4 regions of the Mangrovibacillus sp. Mu-81 genome follow, and region 3 is predicted to be linked to each of the others. Evidence: riboswitches for the same ligand, from Rfam matches in the RefSeq annotation. Region 3 holds a riboswitch; each other region holds the start of a gene.

Region 1 (4,216 bases), on a different contig from region 3:
GGTACATGATCATATAAATGATCCAGCCAAGCATCCCGACGATTCCACACTTGAATAATGACTGCCTTGGCGCATTAAAGATGATGCCAAAAGCAGCTGCCGCGATGAAGCTTGTCATTAAATGCTCAAGGATTACCATTTCCAATTCTCCCTTCTGTTTAGATGGATTTGCGTCCCCCTCGTCTACAAGGCAGACGCTTATTAAAGAATCATAAATACAACTGCTATACCGGTGCCGATGGCAAATGCAGTCAGGAATGCCTCTGCTCCTTTGGAAAGCCCTGAGACAAGATGACCGGCCATCAGATCGCGCACCGCGTTTGTGATGAGAAGTCCAGGCACCAGCGGCATGACTGATCCAATGATGATCTTATCCAGTTCCTGTCCGGCTCCGACATAGACGAAACCAAAGGAAAGTATTCCGATGATGAAAGAAGCGAGAAACTCTGCAAAGAATTTGATGGGAACGAACCGATGTAAATAGATGACACTCATATATCCGGCACCCCCGGTAATAAATGCAGGTATGAAATCTTCCCATACCCCCAGAAACATGATGAGAAAACACCCGCTTGCAATGGAAGCAGCGAGGACTTGAACAAGGAACGGGTAGGAGTGATCCTCACCCTCCAATATCTCCAGTTCACTGTATGCTTCCTCAATCGTCAGTTGACCGGAACTGATTTTACGAGATATCCCATTGACCAGCGTCACTTTCTCAAGATCTGTCGAGCGCTCATTAATACGGATCAATTTCGTCTTTGTCGGTTCATCGGTTTCAATAGAAAAGATGATTCCTGTCGGAGTCACATAACTGTGCGACTCCTTTATCCCATAGGAAGCCGCGATCCGCATCATCGTATCCTCCACCCGATACGTCTCTGCACCGCTCTGCAGCATAATTTTACCGGCAAGCAGACAAACCTCCATTATATCGTACCTTCTTATCATTTTTGCTTCCAAAAGAATCTCTCCATACACCTGTCTTTTTTTGAATAGGTATAGTTTATCGGAAAAGCATCCTTATAAGCAATGAGGACTGTGAATTAATTTGGATTAGCGGATGTCTGGCCATTTTCGTGATCGGAAACGATCGATTTACTTGATAAAAAAATGAACCGAACCCCAGAGGGACCGGTTCACTTTCAATGCTATTATGAAGCTTTACGTTCCAGACTATCCACTGACACACCCTGTCTGATCAGACGAGGAGCGGTCGCAAGCAAGAAAATCAGAACAATGGAACACAACAAAGCCGATCCGAGCATCGTCACCCCGTTTGCAAAAAGCGAGAACAGAACTGGGGACATGCCGTCCGGTGCATACTCTTTAAAGAAGATGAAGCCTGCAATGAAATGCCAGAAATAGCGTGCTGCACTTCCGACAACCGTTGCTGCAACTACCCATATATATAGTTTGCGTTTCGTTTCCGCACGCAATGATTGCTGAATGCGGCGGAAAAAGAGACCTGCAAACCCAATGAAAGTGAACGCAATAAAGTATTCGATGATCATTTGAACAGGCGTGACGATCCAGGCGTTGCCAAGTGCAACCTGCAATACCCCCCAAACAAATCCAGCCAACAGACTTGCTTTAAAGCCTCTTCTGAATGCCAGGATGAAGATCGGCACCATCGAGAAGGAAATCGAAATGCTTGGAGAAAGATCGATAGACGGCAGCAAATCAAGAATGATTGCAAAGGCAGCCATTAACGAAGCCTCTATCAACACGACTAGACTTAAAGATTTCATAAAAAAATCTCCCCTTTATTTCCTAAACGAAACCATAAGGGAGAGACAGTAACGATAAACAGGCACAACAGCCTATCCATCGTCCACATTCCTACGCTAGTACTAACTAACAGGTTCGAAGGGTCAGAACAGGCAGTGCCGTTCACTCTCAGCATATCGCTCCCCTTGTGGTCACGTTTATTTAATTTGAATTCAATGAGTATTATACATTAATAGATAAAAGATTAAAAGATTTTGCGGACAGGAAAATGAAGAAATGAAATCAGGGACTTTCATTAAGTGGATCGTGCAGGATGATGACCGGCATTGATTTAGGGGCAACCATGAAACCATAGACTCTGCCGTCTTTATCCTTGTAAGCAACGGAATAATCTCCGAATTGCGGAGAAAACTCCACGTCCTGGTATTTCAGGTCGAGATGGTTGTACTTCAAGCCAACATATAATTTGGTGGCAATCCGCGCTGTCAGGTGCTGAACAATCGTCATCTGATTTGCTGCAATAAATAATAGAAGGGCTGCAATCGTCAAAATCACTTTATTCGCTCTGGACAACCTAAACATGATTCCTCTCCTTCCCCGGAAAAATAAATGTGAATATTGCGTATACTATTTATTATATACCTATTCATTGGGACATGACAAAAGAGCTACTTTTTTTCAGCAGCTCTTTTTCAGAAAGGTTCTATTGAATAGGCATATATCCTACACTCCAGTAGCCATCATCATCTTTGACCATTTGGAAACCCATTTTCCCTTCTCCGCCATTATCGAATCTTACATAACCGTGGATGTCATCCTTTTGAATGAACTCTCCTTCTTCAATTCCTTTATAAGTGTGCAAAACATTCTCCTTTGTATCAGGTGGAAATGACGCCTGCTCTTCTTTCGTCCATCCAATGTATTCAGGACGGTCTGTATACATTTCATAGAGAAGGTCCTGTCTTTTATCAAGCGAAGCCTGAACATAGATTTTAGCAATACTGACCGGGTCCATGTTTTTCAAGTGGGCTTCAGTTGGATCATCAGAGAATACTTGATATACTGCCCTTTCTTCATCGGTCAAGGAGAAGTCGGAGGAAACCGGCTGCTTGGAATCACTTGGTATTTCTGCACTTGAAGGTGGGGAGAACGGCATTAATCCATTAATCTTCCAGCCGTCAACATAGCTTAATGAAATATCGAAAATCTCTGTATCCTTCTCTCCATTTTCAACAGGTACTTCAAAGGTGACATAGGTGTTCCCTTTTGGATCGACAATCTTTACTGCTGCCGCATCCTGCCATAAATAACTTCCTGAAAAATTCTCATCCGGCTGTGCAAGCCGCCCGTCGATTTCTACAAAAGAGTGCATTTCCATTATCTGCTCAGCAACTTCTTTCGTGAATGTTTCCATCAAAAACCCCATGACTTTTTCTTGAGTATCAAAGTCTGCTTCTAAATAACGATATTGTTCATCATTATGTGCGAAGGTCCCGTCCATTTCCCCTCCTCCGCTGTTAACCACTACAGAATAATGGGCAAATGCCCGTCCCAGCAGCTGTACGGCCGATTCCTCATTCAGCTCTGCCTGCGGTGCTGCTTTATCCTCCGGCACAGGTTCCACTGTCTCTGGCTGCTCCTGCACACCTCGGCTGCTCAATGATCGATCATCATCACTCATAAGATATTCAATGGCAAAATAACCACCGATCAATACAAGCAAAATCGTTACAACATTCGGGACCCATCCCCTGAATGATCGTTTGTCTTTCATTTTCTCCTGAAACAGCTTATTTTTCAGTTCATCTTTATATGCTTTCCTTCCATTGAGTCCGGGTCTGTTTTTTAAGGGCTGAAGAAATTGATCATCTGATTTTCCGCTCATGTATAACCCCTCCTTCACCTAAGCTGCCTAGCTGTTCTTTCAATAATTTAACCGCTCGATGATAAGCCACTTTCACTTTTGATTCTTTCCAATTCAAAATGTCAGCCGTTTCTTTGACGGAATACTCTTTCAGTCCCCTCAGGATGACAACATTTCTGTAATCCGGCTTTAACGTAAAGAGTGCCCTTTGTATCACCTCCCACTCTTCTTTCCCTTCAATGAGTTGTTGAGGATTGCCCTCCTCGCTTCTCATTACATCTGCTATTGTTTCAGGAAGTAAGGATATCCATTTCCGTTTCCGGTAGTGATCGATCGCAGTCCTTTTCGCTATGGAAATGATCCATGTTTTAACGGAAGATTTATGATTAAAAAGAGGGTAGCTTTTAAACACTCTGATGAATGCTTCCTGCGTCAGATCCTCTGCTTCGTTTTGGCTGTTCGTGAAAAACAATAGATACTGATAGACGTCTTGAAAGTACTTTTCATAAAGCAGTTCTAATTGACCCGGGTCTTCTCTCAATGCCTTCCCCCCTTTTACTGTATATATTAGTCGATTCCATGGTGAAATTGGTTTCATTTTCCTTATTTTTTATTTTTCAG
Region 2 (4,216 bases), on a different contig from region 3:
ATCCATTCTCATCCACCAATGCAGTCGGCTCATCAAGAAAAAGTACATCGGGTTCAAGAGCAAGAACAGCAGCAATGGCGAGTCTTTGTTTCATCCCTCCTGACAGCTGCTGTATGCTCGTATGTACTTCCTTCAGTTCTAACCCGACTTTCTTCAGCAGTTCCTGAATTCTTTCATTCATCTGTTCTCTGGGAACATTCAGGTTTTCAAGTACAAATGCAATCTCTTCATCCACATACGGCATACAGAACTGGGCATCAGGATCTTGAAAAACATATCCCCAGGAAGATGGCCGTGAAATGGAGGATACTTTCATCGGAACTTCATATGCATTCGGTATCAGTCCCGCCATTACATTGAGCAGTGTAGACTTCCCGCACCCTGAAGGACCAAGCAGCAAAACCTTTTCACCTTTATCGATCGAAAGTGAAAGATCCTTGAATATGAATTCCGATTCACCTGGAAATTTCAATCTCAGCTTATCAATCTTCATTCCATTCACACCTGTCTATCTAGAGCTTCATAGTCTTCTTGGGCTGCCGGTCTGACAAGGTTAGTCACTCCAGTCCGTTCCAACGCTTTCACCAGATAGAATGCCCCTGCTCCTGCAATCAGTACTGAACCAAGTAATCTCGCGCCCAGAAACAGGAGCAGATTCCAAGTGGCGAGGTCGCCAATGTATCCTTTGAACATATCCATCATGATCGAACCAAATGCAGACATAATGGCGGCAAGACTTACAATTGGGAGGCTGTATCGTTTGTATCTTGTCGCAAAGAATATCGCTTCCGCAAATAGTCCCTGCACAATACCAAACAGAAGGACCTCAAGCCCCCATTCCGAGCCCATCAGAAACTCTCCCGATGAAGCTGCGATCTCGGCCAGCAGCGCAGCACCAGGCTTGCGGATGATCAGGAAAGCCACCGTAGCCGCCATAAACCACATACCGTAAATAAGCTGATCAGCATGAAGTCCGAACGGTTTCATCATGCTGTATACCGGACCCCAAACCTTATAAATGACTCCAAACCCGATTGAAATGACGACAGTGACCAGAATGTCAGTCAGTTTTAACTTCATCATTCATCTCACCGGCTTTCCTGTGATTTTTTTAAATAAATGATTCTCAAAAGGCCATTTTTCAAGGGAATATGCCATCTCCCAAAATTGAAGCTCATATATGCTGCTTAATGTAAAAAGCTCTTTCATCCTTGCCTTCTCATCGTCGCCTGCTTTCTCTGCGATCTCATCCAATCGATTAATTTGTTCTTTCACCAATTCCCCGAACCACTCTCCGCCGTAAGCGCTGATCCATTCACGGTAAATCGGTTCATCCGGCGAACACAACTTCAAGTGCTCACCGACTTCATGGTAGAGCCAATAGCATGGTAAAATGGCTGCTATAATATCTCCGAATCCCCCGAATTGAGCTGCACGGTACATATGGGAGGTGTAGGCATAAGCGGTTGGAGACGGCTGAAACAGATCCTTTTCTTCTTCTGTGATACCGAGCCGGATTGAAAAGCTTTCATGCAGCGATAATTCGGCTTCATTCGTACCTTGTGCGTGGGCAGCCATTCTGGACGTCGTATGTAAGTCTGGTGCAACAGCTGCACCAAACGCCTGCATCCTCGAAAAATGCGATAAATAGTAGGCATCCTGGAGCACGTAATAACGAAATTTCTCGAGCGGGAGTGTACCGTCACCTATCCCTTTAACAAACGGATGATTAAAGCTCGCTTCCCAAATTTCGTTCACATCTTCCCGCAACTTCTTTGAAAATGTCATCATTTCTCTCTCCTTTTCCCGACGACCCAACAACGGGGAATAGAAAAAGCCACTTTCCATTACGCAAATAGCGAACAGAAAGTGGCTTGAAAAGGCAATACATGAAAAAGTGTATATGGTCTCTTCAAACACCACTTCCCTACGCTGGTCCCAACCAGATCAGGTTCAAAGGGTCTTAAAGTTACACTTTAATCTCAGCCTTTTCAAAAGGCACCCCTAGTGGATCGTCATTTATAATTTTTGATTTCGTTGTTATCGTATCATGTAATTTTATCTTGTCAAGCTTTATTTGAACCAGCCTTTTTCTTTTGAGTGAGTGATCGCTTCGATCCGATTCTTCACTTCAAGTTTGTCCAGAATCGTTGAAATATAGTTTCGGACAGTACCTGTTTTGAGCTGGAGTTCATCTGCGATTTCTTTTGTGTTTTTTCCATCTGCGACTAGTTCAAGAACTTCTTTTTCCCGATCTGTCAAAGGATTTTCTTCACTGTACATATCATCCATCAGTTCAGGGGCATAGATTCTTTTCCCTTCCATCACAAGCCGGATTGAGCTTGCCAGCTCTTCACTCGGGCTGTCCTTTAACAAATAGCCTTTGACCCCCGCTTTTAAAGCCCGTTGAAAATAACCTGAACGCGCAAAGGTAGTAAGGATAATGACTTTGCATCCTTCCCCTTTCAATTCTTCAGCCGCCTCGAGACCTGTCTTCTCGGGCATTTCGATATCCATTATACAAATATCGGGATGGAGACTGCGGACTAATGAGATGGCTTCTTCCCCATTACCTGCCTTTCCGACGACCTCCAGATCATCCTCTAAATCAAGCAGGGAGCCTAATGCTCCCAACATCATTCTTTGATCCTCTGCAATCACAATGCGAATCACTTCATTCCCTCCCTGTCGATCTGTTTGATAACCTTAGGAACTCTCATGATCAAAGAGGTACCATGATCAGATATGATTTCAAGCGTCCCATTGACAAAATCAAGGCGTTCTTCCATGCCTCGCAGTCCGCTTCCTTTAGATAAATCTTGATCTTTCTGAACACCTATGCCATCATCCTTCACTTTGATTGTTAACTCGTTATCATGTTCCTCAACGGTAATCTCACATGTAGTGGCCCCGCTGTGCTTTACGACGTTTGTGACCGCTTCTTTTAAGCACATGCTTAATATGTTTTCAAGAAAGAGTGAGGTATCCGGTATATTGGACGTGTCATCTATTATCAGTTCGATTTCTGCTGCTGCAAGAATTTGCTTGATCCTTACAATTTCGTCTTCTAAACGGATTCCCCTCATTTGGGAGACCATCGTCCGCACCTCTGACAATGCGGTTCTGGCAGTTTGCTGCACATCTTTCAACTCCGTTTTAGCTTGTTCCGGGTCTTTATAGACCAACTTTCTCGCCAAGTCACTTTTCAACCCGATAAGAGACAGCTTTTGACCTAATGTATCATGCAAGTCACGTGCGATACGCTGTCTTTCTTCTTGTTTGACAAGTTCTGAGATTCTTTTATTCGCATCTTCCAGCTTTTCTTCCAGCCAACCTTGTTTGTTCCGATTGTAAATATTAAATGGAAGCAGGATGACACTGATCCAAATGATCAAGATAAACGGTATTTGAGAAAGGAATAAATCTTCCTGCTCTACAAACTTATAATTGATCGAGGCGGTTGTGAGCACCAGGTGGATGATATACAGCGTCAAGAACGCAATCCGGTTTTTTATATTACCGTTGTAGTAAGCAATGTAAAAAGCGAAATAAATAAAATTAAACTGAATTGTCATCGTGATGGATATGGCGATTAAAATGGATGTCCATAAATAAACCGGCCACTCTCTGGAAAGGAAGGCAAGCCTCAAAAAGATGAAAAACAAAATGGTCAGCGTGATCCCTACAATAATTTCAATCGTTGATGAAGATTGAAAGATAAAGTAAAAAGGGAGAATGCTGATGATACTCCATATATAAGGCGAAATGCCAGAGCTTTTTTGAATTTTAATGAATTTATTAGGCAATTGCACGATCAAACCCTCTTTTTATGTAAAAAGTTTTGATATTTTATCAGTTACTAAACTTATGATAAAAAGCGTATACCGTACACTATCATGTCACAGTTTACACATTTTATTGAATTTATCCGATTAGTACTTCCTGTTCTGGATGGCGATTTGTTTCAACATCAGTTCATGGGATTTTTTGATGATATCTGTCAAAACATCACCCTTGTATATTCTGCCTATTTTCGTCTTTTCCTGATAATATTCTACAATTTCATCTAATTGCTGAGCTGTTTCTTTTTCAATCCTCACATTCAACTGAATCCTATTGCCGGTACTCATATACTGTTACACCCTCCAAGTTTCAAGTGCTAGCGCATGCTAGCATTATTCTATCTCGATTATATCACGCTCTATCAATATGGTAT
Region 3 (4,216 bases):
CTTTATTTCCACTCCTTCCGATTCCACTTAACCACCGTCCTTTCCAGTAAGACGATTATGCAAAAAAAGAGTAAACTGAGTATCATAATCATGAAAATAGCCACAAAAACCCGATCTGTCCGAAACGAAGAAGAAGCAAGGGTCATATAAACCCCTATCCCTTTTTGTGCACCAAGCCATTCAGAAATAACAGCACCCATCACACTGTAGGTCGACGAAATCTTGAGTCCAGAGAAAACCGACGGCAGGGCGTGCGGCCACTCCACCTTTCGGAAAAGCTGCATTTTAGTTGCTCCAGCCATTTTCATATAGTGAATGTACTCTTCATTTGTCTGTCTGAATCCATCCATTGCCGAAACTGATACCGGGAAGAAGCAGACTAAAGTAATCACGATGACCTTAGGCAAGAGTCCGAATCCGAACCATACGACGAGCAGCGGGGCAAGGACGATGATCGGGATATTCTGAGACAGTATCAAGAGTGGATAGAGGGCCTGTTTCACTTTTGGCAATAGATGTAAGATCAGAGCAGTTGCCAGTCCTATCATGGAGCCAATAATAAATCCGCATACACTTAGGAGGATTGTTGATGTAAGGTGTCCGCTGAACGCATTCCACGAATGTATTCCTTCTTTCACGATTTCAACGGGAGACGGGATCAACCATGAAGGGATGGAGAGAAATGCGGTTGCAACCTGCCATGAAACGAAAAAAAGGATGAGGACCAAGACAGGTCTCCATCCTTTGCGAATAACCGTTGTCATTTATATTTCCCCGTCAGATCGTCCATATGGATCCCGTCAGGCTGATAAAGGACTTTTATTTGAGAAATGACATTTTTACTGCCCATTTCAATCATCCGCTCATTCATTCGCCGGATGATATCGAAGAGATGCTCCAAATTCCCCTCCATCGTCGTTTCCAGCGGATGTACCTCATATTTGATTCCTGAATCCTGAATGATTGAAATTGCTTCATCAACATATGGGATGACATCTTCCCCATTTTTGGTCTTGGGAATGATTTGAATACTTACAAGTGATTCGCCCATTTTTCTCACCTCTATTTTGGTAAAAAGTCGTTTGTGAACGCTTTTTTACTTTCTAGTTTTTTGTCCAATAATTGATTTTCATACATCCAGTCTGCGTAGTTCTCCCAAACCTCCAGCTTCTGCTCTCCCCACCGATCTGCATCATCCTGATATCTTGGGGCAAGCCACTTTTGACTCTTCATCACTAACTCTTTATCCAAATCGGGCTCAGCATCAAGAAGGATTTGAGCTGCTTCCTCTGGTTGATCAATGGCTAGTTCGTACCCTTTCGAAGCAGCCGCAAGGAAAGCTTGGACGGTATCAGGATCATTTTCAATCATTTTTTCATTCGTGGTCAGGACAGGAGTATAATAATCAAGCTTTTCTGAGTAATCTTTTACATATAACATATTCAGCTCTTCACCGCGAAGCTCTGCTTCAATACCAGTCCACCCATAGAAGATCCATGCAAAGTCCACATCTCTTTTCACTGCTGTAAAAAAATCTGTATCGCCAATATTAACAAAATTGACTTTTTCAACATCAGCGTCCTGCTGATTCATTATGGAGCCCATGACTGCTTTTTCAACAGGGGAACCCCATCCTCCATATTTTTTTCCTTCAAAATCTGTTGGAGAGGTAATACCTTTTTCCTTCGGAGATGCAAATCCTGATGTATTATGCTGGATGACAGCAGCAATTGATACAATCGGGACATCCTTCACGCGTGCCTGTGTCACGCCTTCCTGATAGCCAACTCCAAATTCGGCTTTTCCTGATGCCACCAGCTGATCAGCCCCGGCCTCTCCGGGCTTAAGGATTTCAACCTCAAGTCCTTTGTCTTTAAAATAGCCTTTTGCTTTTGCCACATAAAGTCCGGTATGATTCGTGTTCGGTGTCCAATCCAGGACGACCGAGACCTTCTTCAACTCATCTTGCTCTTCTTTCGATTCACCACCGCCGCATGCTGTCAGTACCATTACTGCGAAAATAAGGACGATTAATTTCTTCATTCCCGTTCCTCCTCCTGATGTATAAGCTAACGTTTAATTTTTCACATTTAGACCGAAAAAATGTGAAATAAAAAAACGCCCCGGGCTTAGCCCAGGACGCATTATTAAATCATCATCGATGTTTAAGAATATGTTTCCTACGCTGGTATCAGCCAGTTCAGGTTCCAAGGGTCAGTATCTGAATGGATACACTCTCAACCGGCAGCACCGGTCCCCCTACATTTCCAGATATGTAATTAGATAAACGTTATTTACACTTTTACTTTGCCATAGAAAGCGTAACAATTCAACAGTTATTGAACAAATCTCCTAAAGATCCGTCAATGACTTCATAAATTCCTTCCTGCCTGATAAGTTACCGATCATTCTCTTTATACTGGAAGCTTCCGTAACGAATCCTCGGGAGGAGTAAAAAAGTGTATATTGGAGAAGGAAAACCATGCACAACGGATATAAAGAAAGGATTTCTTTCTCATCAACTATCTGCCTCCATGAATATCCTTTGAGAAACCGATTTATTTTGTTAAAAAGGTCACCTGTTCTCCCTTCAGTATACATATTTCTTAACAGGACCGTAATGAAATAACCAACGTCTGCAATACGGGGCGATCGTCTGATCCGTTCCAAATCCACCAACCCGATGATCTTATTTTCACCCCATACAAAATTGCCCAGATGAACATCGCTATGTATAAGCTGATGCGGCAATTGGGCATATAACGCTTCTGCAGGGATGAGCTGCGTGTACACCTTCACAGCCCATTCATTCAATTCTGAATGATCTATAGAGAGCCAGTCTTTCATATGTTCAAAAACATCCCATACAGCTATATGATCCTTTACAGGGTATGTCAACAAGCCTTGATGAAGGCTTCCCAGATATTGACCAAGTAAAAAGCATTGATCGAGTGTGATCGTGTTAAGATGTTGAAATGAAACACCATTTAAAGACGCATATAGCGAATAGTAAGAATCATCCTTGACGATGAAAGGAACCCCATTTTTTGTCAGCAACGGAGTTTCTGCAAGCAGGCCGTTCTCCACTATGTATTGAGAAATCCGGAATTCTTCCCAGCGTTCAAAATTGCAGGTTTGTTTCCTTCGCTTTAAATAATAGGTGCAGTTTCCGGCGGACACCTTCAAGGCGTTTGTATGACGGCTGAGAATATGGGCATTTTCAAGACCCCAGTCCGATAAAAGGGTTATCATTTTATATTCCTTCCCCCGCATAGTAAGATACACTTTAGTATGACTGATTAAGCAGACACCATACAAATTAAGAAAAGAGGTTGTAGATATGGAACGAATCACAATAAGTAAAGATTTATCCTTCTCCCGCATCATTCATGGTTTATGGAGGCTTTCCGAGTGGAACCAATCGAAGGAAGAGACATTGTCACTGATTCAATATAATCTGGCTCAGGGTATCACCACATTCGATCATGCCGATATCTATGGGTCTTACACATGCGAAGACATTTTCGGAGATGCTCTTTCGCTTGCCCCCTCCCTTAGAGAAAAGATGGAGATTGTCACGAAATGCGGCATCGTTCTTCCATCACCAAATCGCCCTCAGCACCGAACACATCATTACAATACAAGTAAAAAACACATTTTGTCTTCAGTGGAGCAATCGTTAAAAAATTTACGTACTGACTACATCGATGTATTGCTCATTCACCGTCCCGATCCATTTATGAATGGTGAAGAGGTCGCAGAAGCATTTACGCAGTTAAAAGAGGAAGGAAAAGTCCTTCATTTCGGGGTTTCAAATTTCAAGGACCATCAATGGAATATGCTTCAATCCCATCTGCCATACCCCTTGGTGACGAACCAGATTGAATTATCAGCTTATAATCTTGAAAATATTGAAGACGGAACCCTGAATCTCTGTCAGGAAAACAGGATTGCACCCATGGCCTGGTCACCGCTTGCTGGCGGTAATATTTTCACTTCTCAGGACGATAAAGCTGTACGCCTCCGTACAACGCTTGAAAAAATCCAGGGAGAAATCGGCGCTGAAGGAATCGATTCCGTACTTTATGCATGGCTGTTGAATCATCCCGCCAGTATTATGCCGATTGTAGGCTCTGGTAAAAAAGACCGAATTCAAACGGCCATTGATTCTCAATCATTAACATTGAATCATGATCAATGGTTTGAAATACTGCAC
Region 4 (4,216 bases), on a different contig from region 3:
TCAGCATCAAAATCATTAAAAGGCAGCGCACTTAAAAATATGAATGCCACAGAAATTCAAGACACAGATGCAGTCAAGTCACCTTACAAAGTCCTTAAGGTCGGGAATGTGGAGGCTGCGGTCAAAGCTTTAAATAAAAATCCTAATGTAGAATACGCTGAACCCAACTATAAACTTGCTTCTACCTGGACTCCGAATGACTACTATTATCAAGGCTATCAATACGGTCCCCAAAACACTTACACCAATTATGCCTGGGATTACACCAAAGGCAGCAGCGGCCAGGAAATAGCAGTACTTGATACGGGAGTGGATTATAATCACCCCGATCTTGACGGTAAAACCATCCGCGGTTATGACTTTGTCGACAATGATTACTACCCGATGGATCTGAATGGCCATGGTACACATGTAGCAGGTACTGCTGCTGCTGAAACAAATAACAGTACAGGAATTGCTGGAATGGCTCCCAATACTAGAATTCTTGCAGTCCGGGTCCTGGATGCAAGTGGGAACGGTTCATTAACAGACATTGCTGATGGTATACGTTATGCGGCCGACCAGGGTGCGGAGGTCATCAATCTTTCCCTGGGTTGTGATTGCTCAACGACTACATTGGAAAATGCGGTTAACTATGCATGGAACAAAGGAAGTGTAGTCATTGCTGCAGCTGGAAATGACGGGGTCTCAACTACATTTGAACCGGCTTCATATTCAAATGTAATTGCAGTAGGTGCCGTGGACAGTTCTGATCGCAGAGCTTCATTCTCAAATTACGGTTCATGGGTAGATGTGTCTGCCCCGGGTGTTGACATTGCTGCAACCGTACCAAATAACGGATACGCGTACATGTCAGGGACATCAATGGCTTCCCCGCACGTTGCAGGATTAGCGGGGCTTCTTGCAAGTCAGGGACGCAGCAATAGCCAAATCCGCCAGGCAATCGAACAGACTGCCGATTATGTAAGTGGAACTGGTACTTACACTCAACATGGCAGAATCAATTCATATGATGCGGTAAGATACTGATCTGAATTTGGAAAATCCCTCCTGCCAATCAGGCTGTGAGGGATTTTTTTATTTTATAATCTCACCTGAAGCATTATGAAGATGCTTCGAATCCTGATACTCCTGCATTCGTGATCACTCTGCATGCCCCATATTTCTTTTCGGCCTTCCCTGCAACTGTTCCGACAGTGTCCATCAAGTCATTGAAAGCAGATTGACCTCCTTCTTCCATTGTAGTTAAAGATGGGAAGTGTTTCTTAGGGATGGCTACAATATTTACTCTGTAATAAGAGAAATTCGGATTAAGGAAACCAAATAAAAATACCAACTTCTTAAATAATGAACTGTATCCAGAATAGGAAATTTCTAAAATGTCCACTATTCGGGATAAAGTTCCCTTTTAAAAGATCGTTTTTTATATTTTTTTTAATGTTCCTTTTATTTTACTTAAGACTCATGTATACTAAAACCAAATTAAATAGAAATAACTAGGGGAGTCCAATAAGTTGGGCTGAGAGAGAAACACGTTAAAGTTTCTTGACCCTTTGGACCTGATCTAGATCATACTAGCGTGGGGAAGTTAGAAAAAATAATCATGTATTGAATAAACTTCTACATACAAAAGCCGGTCCATCCTTTTTGGATTCGGCTTTTTTTATTTAATTCATTTCTTTAATCCTCTTTTATTGTTCTAGATCCCGTCCTTTAATTTTAAAAAGGGAGAGATTTATTCTATGTCAACAACTTCATTAAACGAAAAAAAAATTTCCATCATGTCTAGTTTTTCAGGTAGTAAAAAAGTTTATGTTGAAGGCTCAAGACCCGATATCAAGGTACCAATGCGTGAAATTGAACTAAGTCCTACAACTGGTGCCTTTGGTGAAGAAGAAAATCCGCCATTTCGTGTCTATGATACAAGCGGACCATATACGGATTCTAATTATTCAGTTGATATTACAAAAGGTCTTCCTCCTTTTCGAAGCACATGGATTCATGAACGAGGGGATGTTGAGGAATATGAAGGAAGAGAAATTAAGGCTGAAGACAATGGATATAGGGATGAAAATGATCCTCGTGCTAATCATAATGTGTTCCCTGGTCTAAAGCGTAAACCATTACGTGCAAAAAAAGGGAGAAATGTCACACAGCTTCATTATGCAAGAATGGGCATCATCACTCCCGAGATGGAATTTATCGCATTAAGGGAAAATATGAAATCTGAATTTGTGCGTGAAGAAGTTGCAAGAGGACGAGCAATTATTCCTTCTAATATCAATCATCCTGAGGCAGAGCCAATGATCATAGGACGTAATTTCCATGTTAAAATCAACGCAAATATTGGGAATTCTGCTGTTTCATCCTCCATCGAAGAAGAAGTCGAAAAAATGACTTGGGCCACACGTTGGGGTGCTGATAATATTATGGACCTATCAACAGGGAAAAACATTCATACAACAAGGGAATGGATTATTCGCAATTCAGCTGTTCCTGTAGGAACCGTTCCTATCTATCAAGCACTTGAAAAAGTTAATGGAGTTGCCGAAGACCTTACATGGGAGGTTTACCGTGATACTTTGATTGAGCAAGCCGAGCAAGGCGTAGATTACTTCACAATTCATGCTGGTGTTCTTTTGCGATATGTTCCGTTAACAGCAAAACGTTTAACAGGTATTGTATCCCGAGGCGGCTCTATTATGTCACAATGGTGTCTTCACCACCACAAAGAAAGCTTTTTATATACTCATTTTGAAGAAATCTGTGAGATTATGAAAACTTATGATGTTGCATTCTCTTTAGGGGATGGTCTGCGTCCCGGTTCAATTGCCGATGCCAATGATGAAGCACAATTTGCGGAATTAGAAACTCTTGGAGAACTAACACAAATTGCTTGGAAGCATGATGTACAGGTAATGGTTGAAGGTCCAGGCCACGTACCTATGCACCTTATTAAAGAAAACATGGATAAACAACTTGAGGTTTGTAAGGAAGCTCCTTTCTACACTCTAGGGCCACTTACAACTGACATAGCTCCTGGCTATGATCATATTACATCTGCGATTGGTGCAGCCATGATTGGTTGGTTTGGTACGGCTATGCTTTGTTATGTAACACCAAAAGAACATTTAGGATTACCAAACCGGGATGATGTACGTGAAGGTGTAATAACTTATAAAATAGCTGCACATGCTGCTGATTTAGCGAAAGGCCATCCAGGAGCACACAAAAGAGATGATGCCTTATCTAAAGCTCGTTTCGAATTCCGTTGGAGAGATCAGTTTAATTTATCATTGGATCCTGAACGCGCTTTAGAATATCATGATGAGACGTTACCTGCAGAAGGTGCAAAAACAGCACATTTTTGCTCAATGTGTGGACCGAAATTTTGTAGCATGAGGATCTCTCAAGATATTCGTAACTACGCGAAAGAAAAAAAGCTTGATACAAAAGAAGCAATAGAAAAAGGAATGAAGGAAAAAGCTGAAGAGTTTAAGGAATCTGGTGGTAAACTATATCAATAACTCTTGCTGTTAGGAGGTTTACGTTGAAGATCCAAATAATTGAAGAGGAGATCAATCAATTAAAAACTCACCTTGCTTTTTTGGAAAAAAGCTTAAAAGAGATTCAACAAAATTGTGATCATCATTTTAAAGGGAATCAATATTATGAAACTTGTATCAAGTGTAATAAGGTAATTGTTTTATACTATTAGCAGTGTAAAGCTACCCTGCCCTAATACTACCTCAGTATCTGGTACACTTTTCATCTAACTAAAGCAGTTGAATATCAAAAACGGACAGGTAGTTTTAATGAAGACTTATTACTTCATATCTCACCTTAGGCTGGAACATATTAACTTACCATTTTAATCCAGAGAAAGTCGTCTCATTAGATCTCTAAGACTACTGAAAATTTCTTAGCGTTGTAAAAAACGGGGGATCGTCTTGAAAATGGACTTAGCGTTGTCAATCCGCATTTTCCTGACGGTACCCCAATAAGAGTGGTATGTTAATAGAACAATGTATTTTTAGTTTCAAAAACAATCTTCACTTCAGTCTTTCCACTCAATACTTCATCACAGTAAAAATCATTCGTCAATCTGACCACTCCCTATTAGATTATTCCCTTCTATCAATTTTTACATATTTATCCAGTTTAAACCCTGAATTTTCTTTTGCCGATTATGCCTCTATTTCATGAAAATTTTCCT

The links. Region 3 has a riboswitch for thiamine pyrophosphate ahead of V6B33_RS21485 (ABC transporter substrate-binding protein). Riboswitches for the same ligand answer to the same signal wherever they lie in the genome.
Region 1: another riboswitch for thiamine pyrophosphate. It lies ahead of thiT (energy-coupled thiamine transporter ThiT); the one in region 3 lies ahead of V6B33_RS21485 (ABC transporter substrate-binding protein).
Region 2: another riboswitch for thiamine pyrophosphate. It lies ahead of tenA (thiaminase II); the one in region 3 lies ahead of V6B33_RS21485 (ABC transporter substrate-binding protein).
Region 4: another riboswitch for thiamine pyrophosphate. It lies ahead of thiC (phosphomethylpyrimidine synthase ThiC); the one in region 3 lies ahead of V6B33_RS21485 (ABC transporter substrate-binding protein).

What each region holds. Positions count from the first base shown of each region.
Region 1 is NZ_JBAJHU010000006.1:78,871-83,086, reverse strand. Features, by position in the region: gene V6B33_RS13790 (threonine/serine exporter family protein) at 1-139, opposite strand, end outside; gene V6B33_RS13785 (threonine/serine exporter family protein) at 202-951, opposite strand; gene thiT (energy-coupled thiamine transporter ThiT) at 1,155-1,751, opposite strand; TPP riboswitch at 1,823-1,927, opposite strand; gene V6B33_RS13775 (hypothetical protein) at 2,014-2,313, opposite strand; gene V6B33_RS13770 (DL-endopeptidase inhibitor IseA family protein) at 2,435-3,616, opposite strand; gene V6B33_RS13765 (RNA polymerase sigma factor) at 3,597-4,136, opposite strand.
Region 2 is NZ_JBAJHU010000007.1:87,791-92,006, forward strand. Features, by position in the region: gene V6B33_RS14860 (ABC transporter ATP-binding protein) at 1-493, opposite strand, end outside; gene V6B33_RS14865 (ECF transporter S component) at 499-1,083, opposite strand; gene tenA (thiaminase II) at 1,084-1,788, opposite strand; TPP riboswitch at 1,908-2,016, opposite strand; gene V6B33_RS14875 (response regulator transcription factor) at 2,074-2,673, opposite strand; gene V6B33_RS14880 (sensor histidine kinase) at 2,670-3,806, opposite strand; gene V6B33_RS14885 (hypothetical protein) at 3,933-4,130, opposite strand.
Region 3 is NZ_JBAJHU010000020.1:22,911-27,126, forward strand. Features, by position in the region: gene V6B33_RS21475 (ABC transporter permease) at 3-764, opposite strand; gene V6B33_RS21480 (thiamine-binding protein) at 761-1,051, opposite strand; gene V6B33_RS21485 (ABC transporter substrate-binding protein) at 1,063-2,043, opposite strand; TPP riboswitch at 2,161-2,271, opposite strand; gene V6B33_RS21490 (phosphotransferase enzyme family protein) at 2,353-3,252, opposite strand; gene V6B33_RS21495 (aldo/keto reductase) at 3,341-4,216, shown strand, end outside.
Region 4 is NZ_JBAJHU010000003.1:655,038-659,253, reverse strand. Features, by position in the region: gene V6B33_RS10360 (S8 family peptidase) at 1-1,029, shown strand, start outside; gene V6B33_RS10355 (hypothetical protein) at 1,103-1,387, opposite strand; TPP riboswitch at 1,489-1,603, shown strand; gene thiC (phosphomethylpyrimidine synthase ThiC) at 1,743-3,527, shown strand; gene V6B33_RS10345 (serine protease) at 3,551-3,718, shown strand.